Regions from separate parts of the Micromonospora sp. CPCC 206061 genome, predicted to be linked through region 3. Evidence: riboswitches for the same ligand, from Rfam matches in the RefSeq annotation. Region 3 holds a riboswitch; each other region holds the start of a gene.
The links. Region 3 has a riboswitch for S-adenosylmethionine ahead of V6V89_RS25800 (GNAT family N-acetyltransferase). Riboswitches for the same ligand answer to the same signal wherever they lie in the genome.

Region 1 (4,715 bases), on a different contig from region 3:
CCCATCCCGAACGCCGATGTTGTGGTCACGGGCCAGTTCGGCGGCCACCTCGGCGGAGTCCCGCCCGGCGACCACAAAGGACACGATGCCCACCCGGTCGGCGTCCGGCGCGAACATGCGCAGCTCGGCCACGCCCGGGATATCCGCCAGCCCAGACCGCAGCCGGTGCAGAAGAACCTGCTCCCGCTCGTGCAGCGCCTCGAAGTCGAGTGCGGTGCACACGGCAGCCAACGCGACGGCGCCCAGCAGGTTGGGGGTACCCGCTTCGTGCCGGGCCGGACCCGCCGCCCACCGCACGTCGTGAGTCGCGGCGCCGACATGCGTCGTGGCGCCGCCGCCGGCCAGGTACGGCGGCGCGGCGTCCAGCCAGTCGCCGCGCCCCGCGAGCACGCCCGCGCCGAACGGCGCGTACAGCTTGTGCCCTGACAGCGCCACGTAGTCGACGCCCAGCGCGGCGATGTCGATCGGCGCGTGCGGAGCCAACTGCGCAGCGTCGACCGCGATCCGGGCGCCGTGCCGCCGTGCGATGGTGGCCAGGTTGGCGATCGGCCAGCGCTCGCCGGTGACGTTGCTGGCGCCGGTGACCGCGACGAGCGCGGGCCGGTCCAGCTCGCGCAGGGCGGCATCGACGGAGCGGATCGCCGCGCCGGGACAGTCGGGTACCGGCAGCCGCACCGAACCCACCGGCCAGGGCAGCAGGTTGGCGTGGTGCTCTGCGCCGAACGTCACCACCGGAGTACCCGCGGGCAGCGCGCGAGCCAGCAGGTTGAGCGCGTCCGTGGTGTTGCGGGTGAAGATCACGTGATCGTCGGGCCGGGCACCGACGAAGTCGCCGACAGCCTCCCGCGCCCGTTCATAGGCCAGCGTGCACCTGCGCGACAGCGCGCCCGCGCCCCGGTGCACGCTGCCGTACCAGGGCAGGAGCTCGGCGACGGCGTCCGCGGCGGCTTGGGCGCACGGCGCGGTGGCGGCGTAGTCGAGGTTGATCTGGTCGGGTACGCCAAGAACGGCGGTCATGATGCCTCCGAGTCCACGCTTGTCCGGCGGACCGTCCAGCCGGACCCGGTCATCACCCGGGGCACCCCACCGCGAACTCGACGAGGGTTGCCGGCCAGCAAGCCGGGGCTTGACGCTGGCGCTCGTGACCTGAGGGCCAGCATAGCCTGCGGCTCGGGCGACCGGCCGGCTCCCGGAGGCCGTCCTGTAGACCGCAGTCGCTCTGGTCGCTGCGCTCCCGACGCTTGGTGCGGTCTGCGGACGGCGCGCGCTCGCTGTGTCTGATGCCCTCGCTGCGCTCGGGTCGCTCGGGTCGCTCGCGCGCTTGGGGGCCGTCCTGTAGACCGCAGTCGCTCTGGTCGCTGCGCTCCCGACGCTTGGTGCGGTCTGCGGACGGCGCGCGCTCGCTGTGTCTGATGCCCTCGCTGCGCTCGGGTCGCTCGCGCGCTTGGGGGCCGTCCTGTAGACCGCAGTCGCTCTGGTCGCTTCGCTCCCGACGCTTGGTGCGGTCTGCGGACGGCGCGCGCTCGCTAGGCTGGCCGCATGGCCGTCGCAGCTCCGCCCCTTCCGCCGCCGCTGCCGACCACGCCTGCGCGGCGCGGGCTGAAGCGCGGGCTCCAGATCGGGGCGGTCATCGCCTTCATCGCGATCTGCGCGATCGGCATGCTGGTGTTCCTCGGATACAACATCGGGGTCACCGGCCTGATCGTCGGCCTGGTGGCGGCCATCCTGCCGGTGCCCGCGTTGATCGCCTGCTTCATGTGGCTCGACCGGTACGAGCCGGAGCCCGTCCGCTATCTCGCCTTCTGCTTCACCTGGGGTGCGTTCGTAGCGACCCTGGCGTCACTGACGGTGAACTCGACGATGTCGTGGCTCTTCAAGCGCGAGGGCATACCGGACGCGCTGGTCGCGGTGCTCGTCGCGCCCTTCATCGAGGAGATCACCAAGGCACTCGGGCCGCTGCTGTTGCTGCTCGTTCGGCGCCGCGAGTGGTCCGGCATCACGGACGGCATCGTCTACTGCGGGCTCTCCGCCGTCGGGTTCGCGATGGTGGAGAACATCCTGTACCTGGGCGGGCACGGCTATGCGGCCGGCGCTGACGAGTACGGGCCGGCGACCGGGGCACAGATGGTGTTCGCGCTGTTCATCGGCCGCATCCTGGTCTTCGGGTTCGCCCACCCGCTCTTCACCTCGATGACCGGCGTGGGGCTCGGCATAGCCGCCCGCTCCGGCGACCGCCGCGTGCGCCTGCTCGCCCCGGTCGCCGGGCTGCTGCTCGCGATGATCCTGCACGGCACGTGGAACCTGGTGCCGACGCTGGTGCAGGTGACGGGGGAGAACCTGATCCTGCTGTACGGCTACATCGGTGTGATGGTGCCGATCTTCCTCGCGATGGTGGGCTTCGCGGTGTGGCTGCGCGGCTGGGAGGGCCGGCTGACCGAGCGCACGCTGCCCGACTACGTGAAGGCAGGGTGGCTGTCACCGCCGGAGGTCGCCGCGCTCGGCAGCCTCGGGCGGCGGCACTCCGCGCGGCGGTGGGCCCGCCGGGTGGCGGGTGACGCGGGCCTCCGGGCGATGCGCGGGTACCAGTTCGCCGCGACCCGGCTGGCACTGCTGCGCGACGAGATGCGGCGCGGCCTCGACCGCACCCCACAGGGCGCCGCCCGGGCAGCGGCCGAGGAGCGCCGGCTGCTCGACGAGATCGCCGGGTACCGCAGCGTCTTCGTGGGCCGCGACCCGCAGGCGCCACGTGCGGTCTGGGACGGCGCTCGGTATCACCTGACGTTTCCCGACGGGGTCACCCGCATGGTCGACGCGCCCGACGAGCCGGTCGTGCCGATCCCGGTTGTGATGGCGCCCCCGCCCCCGCCTCCACCGCCTTACCCGACTTATAGGTAAAGGCCGGTCGAGTCGGGCTCGACGCGCTGGGCGGCCACGGCGTGCACGTCGCGCTCGCGCAGCAGCACGTACTCCCGGCCGTGCAACTCGACCTCGGACCGCTCGTCGGGGTCGAAGAGCACCCGGTCACCGGCCACGATGGACCGGACGTGCGGGCCCACGCCCACGGCCGTCGCCCAGGAGAGGCGGCGCCCCATCGAGGCGGTGGCGGGGATGACAATGCCGACGCTCGATCGGCGCTCTCCCTCGTTGCCCTCCAGTCGGACGAGTACGCGGTCGTGCAGGAGCCGGATCGGCAGGCCGTGCTCGATGTCGGAATCGGCGGTCACGACCGAACGCTACCGTGTCAAGTACCTGGCCGCTGCGGGTGTAGCCCCTGATGATGTGGGGGAAGACTCAGGGTCTGATGGGCGGGATCGGCCGGTTACCCCGGGCTAACGTTAGGAAGCTGATTTCTCCAGCGAGGAGGAGCCCTTGAGCCGGGTAGAGCGGGTGCGGGCAAATCTGCGCCGGGCGTACGAGGCTGGTAAGGAGTCGGTGCGCGCGCGCCGCGCCGAGGCCGGCAACGGCAACGGCGGATACCGCGACGAGCCGCCGCCGGACGTTGCCCCGTCCACCGAACTGCACCCGACGACGGCGAGTCGCGACGACGCCGACGTCCCGCACGGGCTTCGCATCGCCGCCGCCTGGTCGTGGCGGCTGATCGTGATCGGTGTACTCGGATGGGCGCTCCTCCGAGTGATCAGTAGGTTGCACATCGTGGTCGTCCCGCTGGTGATCGCGCTGCTGCTCACCGCCCTGCTCGCGCCGGCCGTGCAGTCGCTGCTGCGGGCCAGGTTTCCGAAGTCACTGGCTACCGCGCTCGTCGTCATCGGCGGCCTGGCCGCGGTCGTCGCCACGCTGACGCTGGTCATCACCGAGTTCATCGACGGTCTGCCCCAGCTCACTGACAGCGCCACCAAGGGCGTGCGGCAGATCCAGGACTGGCTCCAGACCGGGCCGCTGCACCTGTCCGACAGCCAGCTCGACACGTACATCGACACCGGGGAAAACTGGCTCAAGGAAAACACCGCCTCCCTCACCGACGCGGGCGTGGCCACGGCCACCACCGTCTTCGAGGTGCTCACCGGGATGTTCCTGGTGCTCTTCGCCACATTCTTCTTCCTGCGTGACGGCAGCCGGATCTGGCGCTTCATCGTCCGGCTGCTTCCGGTGCGGGCGCGCTGGCAGGTCGACGACGCGGGCCGGGCGGCCTGGCTGAGCCTAGTGGCGTACGTACGGGCGACCGTGCTGGTGGCGTTCATCGACGCGGTCGGCATCGGCGTGGCCGTGTGGATCCTGGGCGTACCGTTCCCGCTCCCGCTCGCCGCGCTGGTCTTCCTCGGCGCCTTCATCCCGATCGTCGGCGCGACCCTGTCCGGGGCCGTGGCGGTGCTGATCGCTCTCGTCGACAGCGGCTGGGTCACCGCGTTGATCCTGCTGGGCGCGGTGATCGCGGTGCAGCAGCTCGAAGGGCACGTGCTACAGCCGCTCATCATGGGCCGGGCGGTGGCGATCCACCCGCTCGCCGTGATCGTGGCGATCGCCGGCGGGGTAGTGCTGGCGGGAATCGTTGGCGCGCTGGTGGCGGTGCCGCTCGTGGCGGTGCTCAACACGGGCGTCCGCCGCCTGACCCATCGCCGCCCCGAAGCGCCCCCGGAGGCCGTAGTAGTGGCCTCCAGCCCACCGTGAGCCCTGGGTGGGCTACGAGGCGGCCAGGCGCTTGAGGGCGCCCACCGCTATCTCGTGACGGGTCGTGTACCAGAACGGGGGCAGCGACT
Region 2 (4,715 bases), on a different contig from region 3:
CTGCTGGCGCACGGTTTCGGCGGTACCAAGCGGAGCGTCGCCGAGGACGCCAAGGACCTCGCGGAGCAGGGGTACGCCGTGCTGGCGTACACGGCGCGGGGGTTTGGACGCAGCGGCGGGCAGATCCATCTGGACAGCCCGGACCACGAGGTACGCGACGCGCAGCGCCTGCTCGACTGGCTGGCCGCGCGACCGGAGGTAGGTAAGGACGCGCCCAACGACCCGAAGGTGGGCGTGGTCGGCGGCTCGTACGGCGGCGCGCTCGCCCTGCTGCTCGCCGCGCAGGACCCGCGGGTCGACGCGATCGTCCCGATGATCACGTGGAACGACCTGTCCCGTTCCTTCCTGCCGCAGTCGACCGGCCAGCAGAACGTCGACGGCGTGTTCAAGAAGGGCTGGGCCGGCTACTTCTTCGGCGGCACCACGGGCGACCCGACCTGCGGGCGGTTCGCCCCGGATGTCTGCCAGGCGTACCTCGCGATGGCCACCACCGGCCGGGCGACGACCGAGGGCGTCGAGCTGCTGCGCCGCTCCAGCCCGGCGCCCGTGCTCGACCGGATCAAGGCGCCGACCCTGCTCATCCAGGGCGAGGCCGACAGCCTCTTCCCGCTCGCCGAGGCGGACGCCAACGCGCGGGGCATCGCCGCCACCGGCACCCCGGTGCGGGTCGCCTGGTTCACCGGCGGCCACGACGGCGGCGAGGGCCCCGCGAGCGACCGGGACCGAATGCGGTTCCTGACCGCGCAGTGGCTCGACCACTACGTCAAGGGCGAGGGCGACGCGCCGTCCAACAGCTTCACCTGGTCGCGGGTCGCCGGCTTCAACGCGCTCGACCGGGGCCTCGTCACGAACGGGTTCTCGGTCGACCGGTACCCCGGTCTCGGTGGCACCGCCACGCGGCAGGTGGCGCTGGCCGGGCCGCCGCAGCTCATCGCCAACCCGCCCGGCGGCAACCCCGCCGCCATCTCCACGCTGCCCGGGGCAGGCTCGTTCGGTGGATTGGCGTCGGTGGCCGGGGTGGCTATGGACCTGCCCGGCCAGCACACGCACTTCGAGTCCGAGCCTCTGGCCGCGGCGATCGACGTGGCGGGCTCGCCGACCGTGTCGATCCGGGCGGCGTCCCCGAGCGGCGAGGCGGTGGTCTTCGTCAAGCTGTACGACGTCGATCCGAATGGGACGGCCACGCTGCCCAGCGGCCTCATCGCCCCGGTTCGCCTGACCGGGCTACCCACCACCATCGCCGAGGCGCAGCCGATCACGGTCACGCTGCCGGCGATCGTGCGCCGGATCGAGGCCGGCCACACGCTGCGGGTCTCAGTGGCGACCTCCGACCAGGGCTACGCCACACCGGTCGAGCCGGCCGTCTACACCGTCGCGCTCGGCGCAGGCGACAGCGTCACCCTGCCGACCATCGCGGCGGCGGAGCCGATCGCCACTACCGCCGCGCTGTGGCGCTGGGTGCTCGCCGCGCTGCTCGCGGCGGTGGCGCTCGGGCTGGCGGTGGTCGTGGCGATCGCGCGGCGCAGGCATCGCCGCACCGACACCTCCGTCCGCGAGGAGTACGCGGACACGCCGCTCGTCGTCGACCATCTGCGCAAGGAGTACGCGGACGGCTTCGTCGCGGTGTCCGACGTCGACTTCACGGTCGAGCGCGGGCAGGTCGTGGGCCTGCTCGGGCCGAACGGCGCCGGCAAGACCACCACGCTTCGGGTACTGATGGGCCTGACCCAGCCAAGTGGTGGCGAGATCTACGTCTTCGGCCACCGCCTGGTGCCGGGCTCGCCGGTGCTGTCCCGGCTGGGCGCGCTCGTCGAGGGGCCCGGTTTCCTGCCGCACCTCAATGGCGTCGAGAACCTGAAGGCGTACTGGCGGGCCACCGGCCGCCCTCTGGCGGACGCCCACTTCGACGAGGCCGTCGAGATCGCCGGGCTCGGTGACTCGATCCACCGCAAGGTGCGCAAGTACAGCCACGGCATGAAGCAGCGCCTCGCGATCGCACAGGCCATGCTGGGCCTGCCCGAGCTGCTGGTGCTCGACGAGCCGACGGACGGGCTGGATCCACCGCAGATCGCGGAGATGCGCCGGGTGCTCAAGCGGTACGCCACGGACGGCCGGGCGGTGCTGGTCTCCAGCCACCTGCTGGCCGAGGTGGAGCAGACCTGTACCCACGCGGTGGTGGTCAACAAGGGCGAGATCGTGGCGTCCGGCCCGGTGGAGGACATCGTGGGCGATTCGCCGACCGTCCAGTTCGACGTGACCGATGTCGACGCCGCCGAGGCGGTGCTGGACCGGCTCGACGGGGTGCGTTCGGTGGCGTGGGACGGCAACGGCGGCCTGGTGGTCGACATCGACGGCAGCCCACGCAGCGAGGTGGTGGCCGAGCTGGTCCGCGCCGGCGTCGGGGTCAACCGGGTGGTGCCGCGGCGGCGGCTCGAAGACGCGTTCCTGGCCCTGGTGGGCTCCGAGACCCGGGGAAGCGGTGACCGGTGATGGCGGTACTCGATGGCGCGGCGACCGGCTACCGGCCCGGTCGCACCCTGACGATCCGGAGCGAATGGCGCCGGCAGGCGTCTCGCCGGCGCACGCAGCTAGCGCTCGCGTTCGTGGTGCTGCTGCCACTGGTCATCCTGGCGGCGTTCCAGTTCGGGGGTACCGGTGACGACGACAACGGCGGGGGCGAGTTTTCGAGCCTGGTCGAGCTGGCCACCAGCGGTGGGCTCAACTTCACGCTCTTCACCCTCTTCGTATCGGCCGGCTTCCTGCTGACCGTCGTCGTCGCCCTCTTCTGCGGCGACACGATCGCCAGCGAGGCGAGCTGGGGGAGCCTGCGGTACCTGCTGGCGGTGCCCGTGCCGCGGGCGCGGCTGCTCGCGGTCAAGCTGGTCGTGGCGCTCGCCTACTCGGCGGTCGCCCTGCTGACGCTCGCCGGCACCGCTCTGCTGATCGGCACGCTTCGGTACGGCTGGGATCCGCTGCGCAGCACGGTGGCCGCCGACATCCCGGCCGGGGAGGGCCTGCTGCGGCTGCTCGGCATCCTCGGGTACCTGGCGGTGGGGCTGCTCGTCGTGGCCGGGCTGGCGTTCCTGCTGTCGGTGTCGACCGACGCGCCGCTGGGCGCGGTGGGCGGGGCCGTGCTGCTCTTCATCGTGTCGAGCATCCTCGACCAGATCACGGCGCTGGGCGGGCTGCGCAACCTGCTGCCGACCCACTACGGCGATGCCTGGCTGGGAATGCTCTCGACGCCGGTGCAGTCCGATGACATCGTCAAGGGCACCATCTCAGCGGTGGCGTACGCGACGATATTCTGGTCGCTGGCCTTCTGGCGCTTCACGCGTAAGGACGTCGTCTCATAGCGTGATCGGCATCACTGAGAAAGCCCGGCCGGGTCAAGCGGCCGTTACACTTGCACCACAACTGAACACCTCATCCAGAGGGGCTGAGGGACACGGCCCGATGACGCCCCGGCAACCACCGCGCATGTGACTCGACGACGAGGCCACGCGTGGCAGGTGCCAATTCCGTCCCCGGCCGCACGGTGCGGCGCTGGGAAAGATGAGAGAAGGGCCTCGCTATGACGTCGACTCTCGGCGCTCCGGTCACCGACACCCACGTACCGCCCAGCCCCGCCCGCGCGCTCGTCTGTCGCGGCTGTGGTGCTGAGTACCCCCTCGTCGCGCAGCACGCTTGTTACGAGTGTTTCGGCCCGCTGGAGGTGGGCTACGACCAGGCCGCGCTCGCGCGGGTGACGCGGGCGCAGATCGAGGCCGGTCCGAAGAGCATCTGGCGGTACGCCGCGCTGCTGCCCGCGGGGCAGGACCCGGCCACCCGGGTGACGCTCGATCCCGGCTTCACGCCCCTGGTCGCCGCGCCCGCCCTCGCCGCCGAGCTTGGCGTACGCGGGCCGCTGTGGGTCAAGGACGACAGCGCCAACCCGACCCACTCCTTCAAGGACCGGGTCGTGTCGGCGGCGCTGACCGCGGCACGCGGGCTCGGCTTCTCGCGGTTCGCCTGCGCCTCCACCGGTAACCTCGCGAACTCCGTGGCCGCGCACGCCGCGCGCGCGGGCGTCCCGTCGATCGTCTTCATCCCGGGCGACCTTGAGCCGGGCAAGATCATCACGACCGCGGTGTACGGCGGCGACCTGGTGGCCATCGACGGCTCGTACGACGACGTCAACCGCCTGTGCAGCGAGCTCGTGGAGACCGACGAGTTCGAAGACACCGCGTTCGTCAACGTGAACGTCCGGCCGTACTACGCGGAGGGTTCCAAGACCCTCGGGTACGAGGTGGCCGAGCAGCTCGGCTGGCGACTCCCCGAGCAGGTGGTCATCCCGATGGCCAGTGGCGAGCTGCTCACCAAGATCGACAAAGCGTTCAGCGAGCTGGTGGAGATCGGCCTCGTCGAGGCGCCGGCCAACGGGTGGCGGGTCTTCGGCGCCCAGTCGCTGGGCTGCAACCCGATCGCCGACGCGCTGCACCGCGGTGTCGACGAGATCACCCCGGTGAAGCCGACCGGCATCGCCAAGTCGCTCAACATCGGCGACCCGGCCGCTGGCCTGTACGCCCTGGAGGCGGTGCGGCGCACCGGCGGCTGGATGGACTACGCCGACGACGACGAGATCAGGGACGGCATCCGCCAACTCGCCCGCACCACCGGGATCTTCGCGGAGACGGCCGGCGGCGTGACCGTGGCCGTCCTGCGCAAACTGGTCGAGT
Region 3 (4,715 bases):
GACTGGCAAGTGGCCTTAGAGCAGGTTCACCGCGAGCAGGCCGCGGCGACCGCAGCCAAGGTCGCGGAGTTCGTCCCAGTAGTCAACGCCCTCGCCGGTCGTTTTCCGCGCTTTGCACGCTTCCTCAAGGCCAACATCGACGAGGTCGACCAGTGCCGGCCGGGACTGGACGATGCCGCACTGGCCCGGCTCGAACAGGACCTGGGTCTACGGCTGCCCGGCGCCTATCGGACCTTTCTGCGATGCGTCTCTGAGGTCGTCGTCGGTGACACACTGCAGATGACCTCGGCCCATCCGTTTGTGCATGATTCGGCGAGGGTCGCCCTACCCACCCAGGGCATGCTGTGTATCGGCGAGTACTGGCTCGACGCCGACGGCGACCAGGTTCTGTTCGACCTCCGCGAGGAGCTTGGCCCCGACACCGCCGACGATCCACCGGTCCTCTACTACGACCACGGACATCCCGCCGTCCGCCCCATCGCCAACAGCTTCACCGCGTGGATCGAAGCTCTACCGCGCACCCTGGCGCAGTAGCGCGGATAGGCGTGCGGGCATCGGGCGCCCCGAAGGCGCGCCGGTGGGCCTGGCCGGGTTGCCGGCGACACGCGGGTGGTGGAGCCGGTGCCACCGACTCCACCACCGACCGCCCCGCCGGGCGGCTACGACGTGCGGACCGAGACGCCGATGGCCTCGTCGTACCGGTCGGCCGCGCTCCACACGGCCCGACCGATGTTGTCACCGAAGTTGCACCATCCGGTTGTGGACCCGTAGGCGGTGAAGTTGAACGACCAACCGCCGCCGCTGTCGCCGCCGGCTATCGTGCCCGGACCGCTCATGGAGGTGAGCTGGCCATAGGTGATCCCGTTGAGCGTGCACGAAGACACCGGGAAGGTGACCGTCGTGTCGCAGCCTCGCACGTTCGAAGACCGGCCGAACACGCAGACCGACTCGCCCACCGTGATGCCGGACTGCGGCTCGACCGCCGCCACGTCCCGGATCTCGGTCGTGGTCGCGTAGAAGTCGTCCGGCATCGCCGTGGACGAGGTGTGCCACTCGATGTCCCCCCCACGTTCCCTGGTGCTCGAGCTGGAACGGGAAGGGGTGGTTCACGTCCGGATTCGGCGCCGGGTCGACGATGGTGTCGATGCCGCTGCAATGCCCGGCGGTGGTAACGCCGATTGCTCCGGTCGTGTTGTGCCGCACCGACAAGGCGCCCACCGGCTTGTCGACCACCGTCAGCTGGGTGCCGGCCAGCAGCTCGCTGGGCAGCGCGGCAGACAGCGCGGACCTCGAGGTGCGCAGGCCCGTCCGGGCTGGGGCTGAGACTGGACACGGCTGGACACCCTCGCCCGCCCGCTGGCCGGGCGGTTGACCGATGGGCACGCCAGCCCGCACCCAGCCGCTATCGCTGGTTGTCGAGTAGGAACAGACTCGCTACGTCTGGCCAGATCATGCGCAGCTTGCTTGGCTTGCCGTGGAGTCGCTTGGGGTCTTGACCGGGCGGCGACACCAGCGTTGTCTCGCCGCAAGTGGCGCCACACGAGCGGTAGAACTGCTGCGCGGCGGTGTTTTGCTGCAATACCCACAAATACATCGCGTTGCCAGTTCCGTGCCGGGTGACGGCTCGGGCGGCGCGGCGAAGCAGTTGCGTGCCGATGCCCATCCGGCGGCTGTCGTGCCGTACGTGCAGGTTGTCGACGAGGCTGCCCCACTGTGGGTCCTCGTCGAACACGACGTGGATGAAGCCCAGCACGTGGCGCCCCTGCTCGGCGAGGACCGTTTCGCTGTTGGTAGGTGCGGCTAGCCGTGCCGACCACACGCAGCGGCGGTCGGCCACCACGTCGCCGTCGAGGAACGAATCGGCGTAGGCACCGCGGTAGTGGCGGCGCCAGCTGTCAGCATGCAGTAGCGCGATCTGATCGGCGTCGTTTTCGCTGGCGCGGCGGAACCGCGCCGGCCCGGCGGGCGCGTCTCGCTCATCGGGCGTTGCTGTGGCGCCAAATGACAAAGTCATGGGCGAGGCAGCTCCTGGATGTCGCGGCTTGCTCGACACCCCATGTGCCGAGCCCGGTCCTCACCCGGAGCACCCCGCCCGCGAACGGAGGGTTGCCGACCAGCGAGCCGGGGCTTGACGCTGGCACTCATGACCTACGGCCGTGACCGTAGCACGATCAACCGTTCGGCGAAAGCCGCGAAAGCGGCGGAAGTGTGAGAAGACACCGTCCTTATTGGAAAGATCGCCTGCCTTCGGACGCGCGGGCAGGTGATCACACGCTGGCGGCACCGTGGCCGCACGGCCACGGTGTTGCTCATGTAGAGAAGAAAATCTATGGTATGAAAGCGTTTTCCGTAAGGAGCTCTCGTATCGTCGACGCGAGGAGCACAAAGATGGCCGCAACTGAAGCCCGGCTGCGCATCGTGGCGAGCGCCGCGGTCGCGGCGCTCGCGCTGGCGGGGTGTTCCGGCGCCGACGACTCCGGCGACTCAGCCGCTGACCCTATAACCATCGGCGTTTCGTTGCCGCTGACTGGGGACTTCTCCGAGCCTGGCAAGGGCGTGCAGCGCGGCTACGAGGCCTGGGCGAAGATCGTCAATGACAACGGCGGTCTGCTCGGCCGGCGGGTGGAGCTGAAGATTCTGGACGACCAGTCCAACGCCGACCGGGTCGTGTCCGACTATGAGCAACTGCTCGGCAAGGACGCCGTCGACCTGGTCTTCGGGCCGTTCTCCACTCGCCTTGTCATTCCCGCCGCTCGGGTGGCCGAGGAGTACGGCATGCTCTTCGTCGAGCCGGCCGGCGCCGCGCCGCAGGTCTTTGAGCAAGGCTTCAAGAATCTGTTCTACGCCGCCCCTGCTGTCGCCGACGACCACTACAACCACCTGGCCGAGTACATCGTGAAGATGCCGGCGGACCAGCGGCCGAAGACGGTCGCGTACGCGGCCATGGACGACCCGTTCGCGCAGGGAACGGCGTACGGTCTCAAGGAGAAGCTGGAGCAGGCCGGCATCCGGACCGTGGTCGACGAGGTCTACCCGCCGAACACGACCGAGTTCGGCAGCATCGCGGCCAAGATCGCCGCCTCCAAGGCCGACATGGTGGTCGGCGGCACGCAGTACCAGGATGCGGTCAACCTGATCGTCGCCCTCCAGCAGCTCAACTACCAGCCGAAGCTGGCCGCCTTCTCGACCGCGCCGACCAACCCGGAGTTCGCCAAGGCCATCGGGGCCAAGACCGAGGGCATTCTGGCGCCCACCGGCTACACCGAGAAGGCGAAGTTTCCCAGCAACGTGGAGTTCGTGCAGAAGTACACCGCGCAGTTCGGGACCCCGCCCGGCGAGGATGAGGCGAACGCGTACACGACCGGCCAGGTCGTAGCCGCGGCCGTCGCGGCGGCGGGCTGCGCCGAGCAGGGCGACTGCCAGCGCAAGCTCGTCGACTGGTTACGGGGGAACACGGTCGAGACCGTGGTCGGCCCGCTGAACTGGGACAAGGCCGGGCGCCCGCAGAGTGCCCACATGATCCAGCAGTACGTCGACGGCGAGATCCAGATCGTGCTGCCGGAGAGTCAGAAGGAAGCCGAGTTCGTCTTTCCCAAACCGAACTGGTGACCGGTGCTCACCTTCCAGAGCGTCATCCTCGGCGTTCTGCTCGGTGGGCTCTACGCCCTCCTGGCGGCCGGCCTGACGCTCTACTTCGGAGTCATGCGAGTGGTGATGATCGCGCATTCCGCGTTCCTCATCCTGGCCGCCTACCTCGCCTGGTACTTCCACCGCGAGACCGGGATCGACCCGCTGGTGTCGCTGGCCGGGACGGTGCCCCTCTTCTTCGTCCTGGGTGTCGCGATGCAGCGGCTGCTGATCTCCCGGCTTCGCGCGGCCACGCTGACCATGATGTCGGTCCTGCTCACGTTCGCGATCGCGCTGCTCATCGAGGGCCTGCTGGGATACGTGTTCAGCGGTACGCAGCGGCGCACCCAGCTGAGTTACAGCGGCACCAGCCTCGACTTCTTCGGCGCCCGGGTCGCGGTGGTCAAGCTGATCGCGTTCGGCCTGGCCGCCGCCGCGCTGCTCGGGCTCTACGTACTGCTCAAGGCCAGCCGCTTCGGCCTGGCCCTGCGGGCCACCATCCAGCACCGGGACGCCGCGCAGCTGGCGGGCATCGACACGAACAGGATCGCCGGGTACGGCTTTGGCTTGGGCCTTGCCACGGCGGCGATCGGCGGCACCGCGCTGGCGCTCGACACCACCATCTATCCATCCCTGCATTGGCACTGGATCGGCCCGCTGATGGCGATCATCGTGGTCGGCGGGCTCGGCAGCGTGCCGGGCGCGGCGATCGCCGCCATGCTGCTGGGCCTGACGCAGAGCCTGCTGCAGCTGCCGCTCGGCACCACGTGGGCGCAGACCGTCTTCTACGTCGCGCTGTTCGCGACGCTGGCATTCCGGCCGCAGGGATTCTTCGGAGGCCGCCTTGCCCAGCGTTTCTAGCCTCCTACGGCTCAGCGCTCTGGTGGCGGGGGCGGCGCTGGCACTGTCGTTCCCGATGCTGGCACCGAACCCGTACATCCTGTCCGCCGGCGTGGTGGTGGCTAGCTACGCGGTGTTCTCCACCTCGTGGAACTTCGTCGGTGGCTTCACCGGCTACATCTCGCTAGGCCACGGCGCCTACGTCGGTCTCGGCGCGTACGGCACCGGGCTGCTGGTCATCAAGGCCG

Region 1: another riboswitch for S-adenosylmethionine. It lies ahead of V6V89_RS14885 (aminotransferase class V-fold PLP-dependent enzyme); the one in region 3 lies ahead of V6V89_RS25800 (GNAT family N-acetyltransferase).
Region 2: another riboswitch for S-adenosylmethionine. It lies ahead of thrC (threonine synthase); the one in region 3 lies ahead of V6V89_RS25800 (GNAT family N-acetyltransferase).

What each region holds. Positions count from the first base shown of each region.
Region 1 is NZ_JBAKHX010000017.1:53,854-58,568, forward strand. Features, by position in the region: gene V6V89_RS14885 (aminotransferase class V-fold PLP-dependent enzyme) at 1-1,017, opposite strand, end outside; SAM riboswitch class IV at 1,028-1,147, opposite strand; gene V6V89_RS14890 (PrsW family intramembrane metalloprotease) at 1,540-2,895, shown strand; gene V6V89_RS14895 (GroES family chaperonin) at 2,886-3,224, opposite strand; gene V6V89_RS14900 (AI-2E family transporter) at 3,370-4,626, shown strand; gene V6V89_RS14905 (ATP-dependent DNA helicase) at 4,639-4,715, opposite strand, start outside.
Region 2 is NZ_JBAKHX010000017.1:31,059-35,773, forward strand. Features, by position in the region: gene V6V89_RS14785 (alpha/beta fold hydrolase) at 1-2,490, shown strand, start outside; gene V6V89_RS14790 (ABC transporter permease) at 2,490-3,353, shown strand; SAM riboswitch class I at 3,421-3,559, shown strand; gene thrC (threonine synthase) at 3,572-4,715, shown strand, end outside.
Region 3 is NZ_JBAKHX010000044.1:25,118-29,832, reverse strand. Features, by position in the region: gene V6V89_RS25815 (SMI1/KNR4 family protein) at 1-534, shown strand, start outside; gene V6V89_RS25810 (hypothetical protein) at 660-1,031, opposite strand; gene V6V89_RS25805 (hypothetical protein) at 1,145-1,372, shown strand; gene V6V89_RS25800 (GNAT family N-acetyltransferase) at 1,403-2,014, opposite strand; SAM riboswitch class IV at 2,034-2,149, opposite strand; gene V6V89_RS25795 (amino acid ABC transporter substrate-binding protein) at 2,389-3,609, shown strand; gene V6V89_RS25790 (branched-chain amino acid ABC transporter permease) at 3,613-4,488, shown strand; gene V6V89_RS25785 (branched-chain amino acid ABC transporter permease) at 4,472-4,715, shown strand, end outside.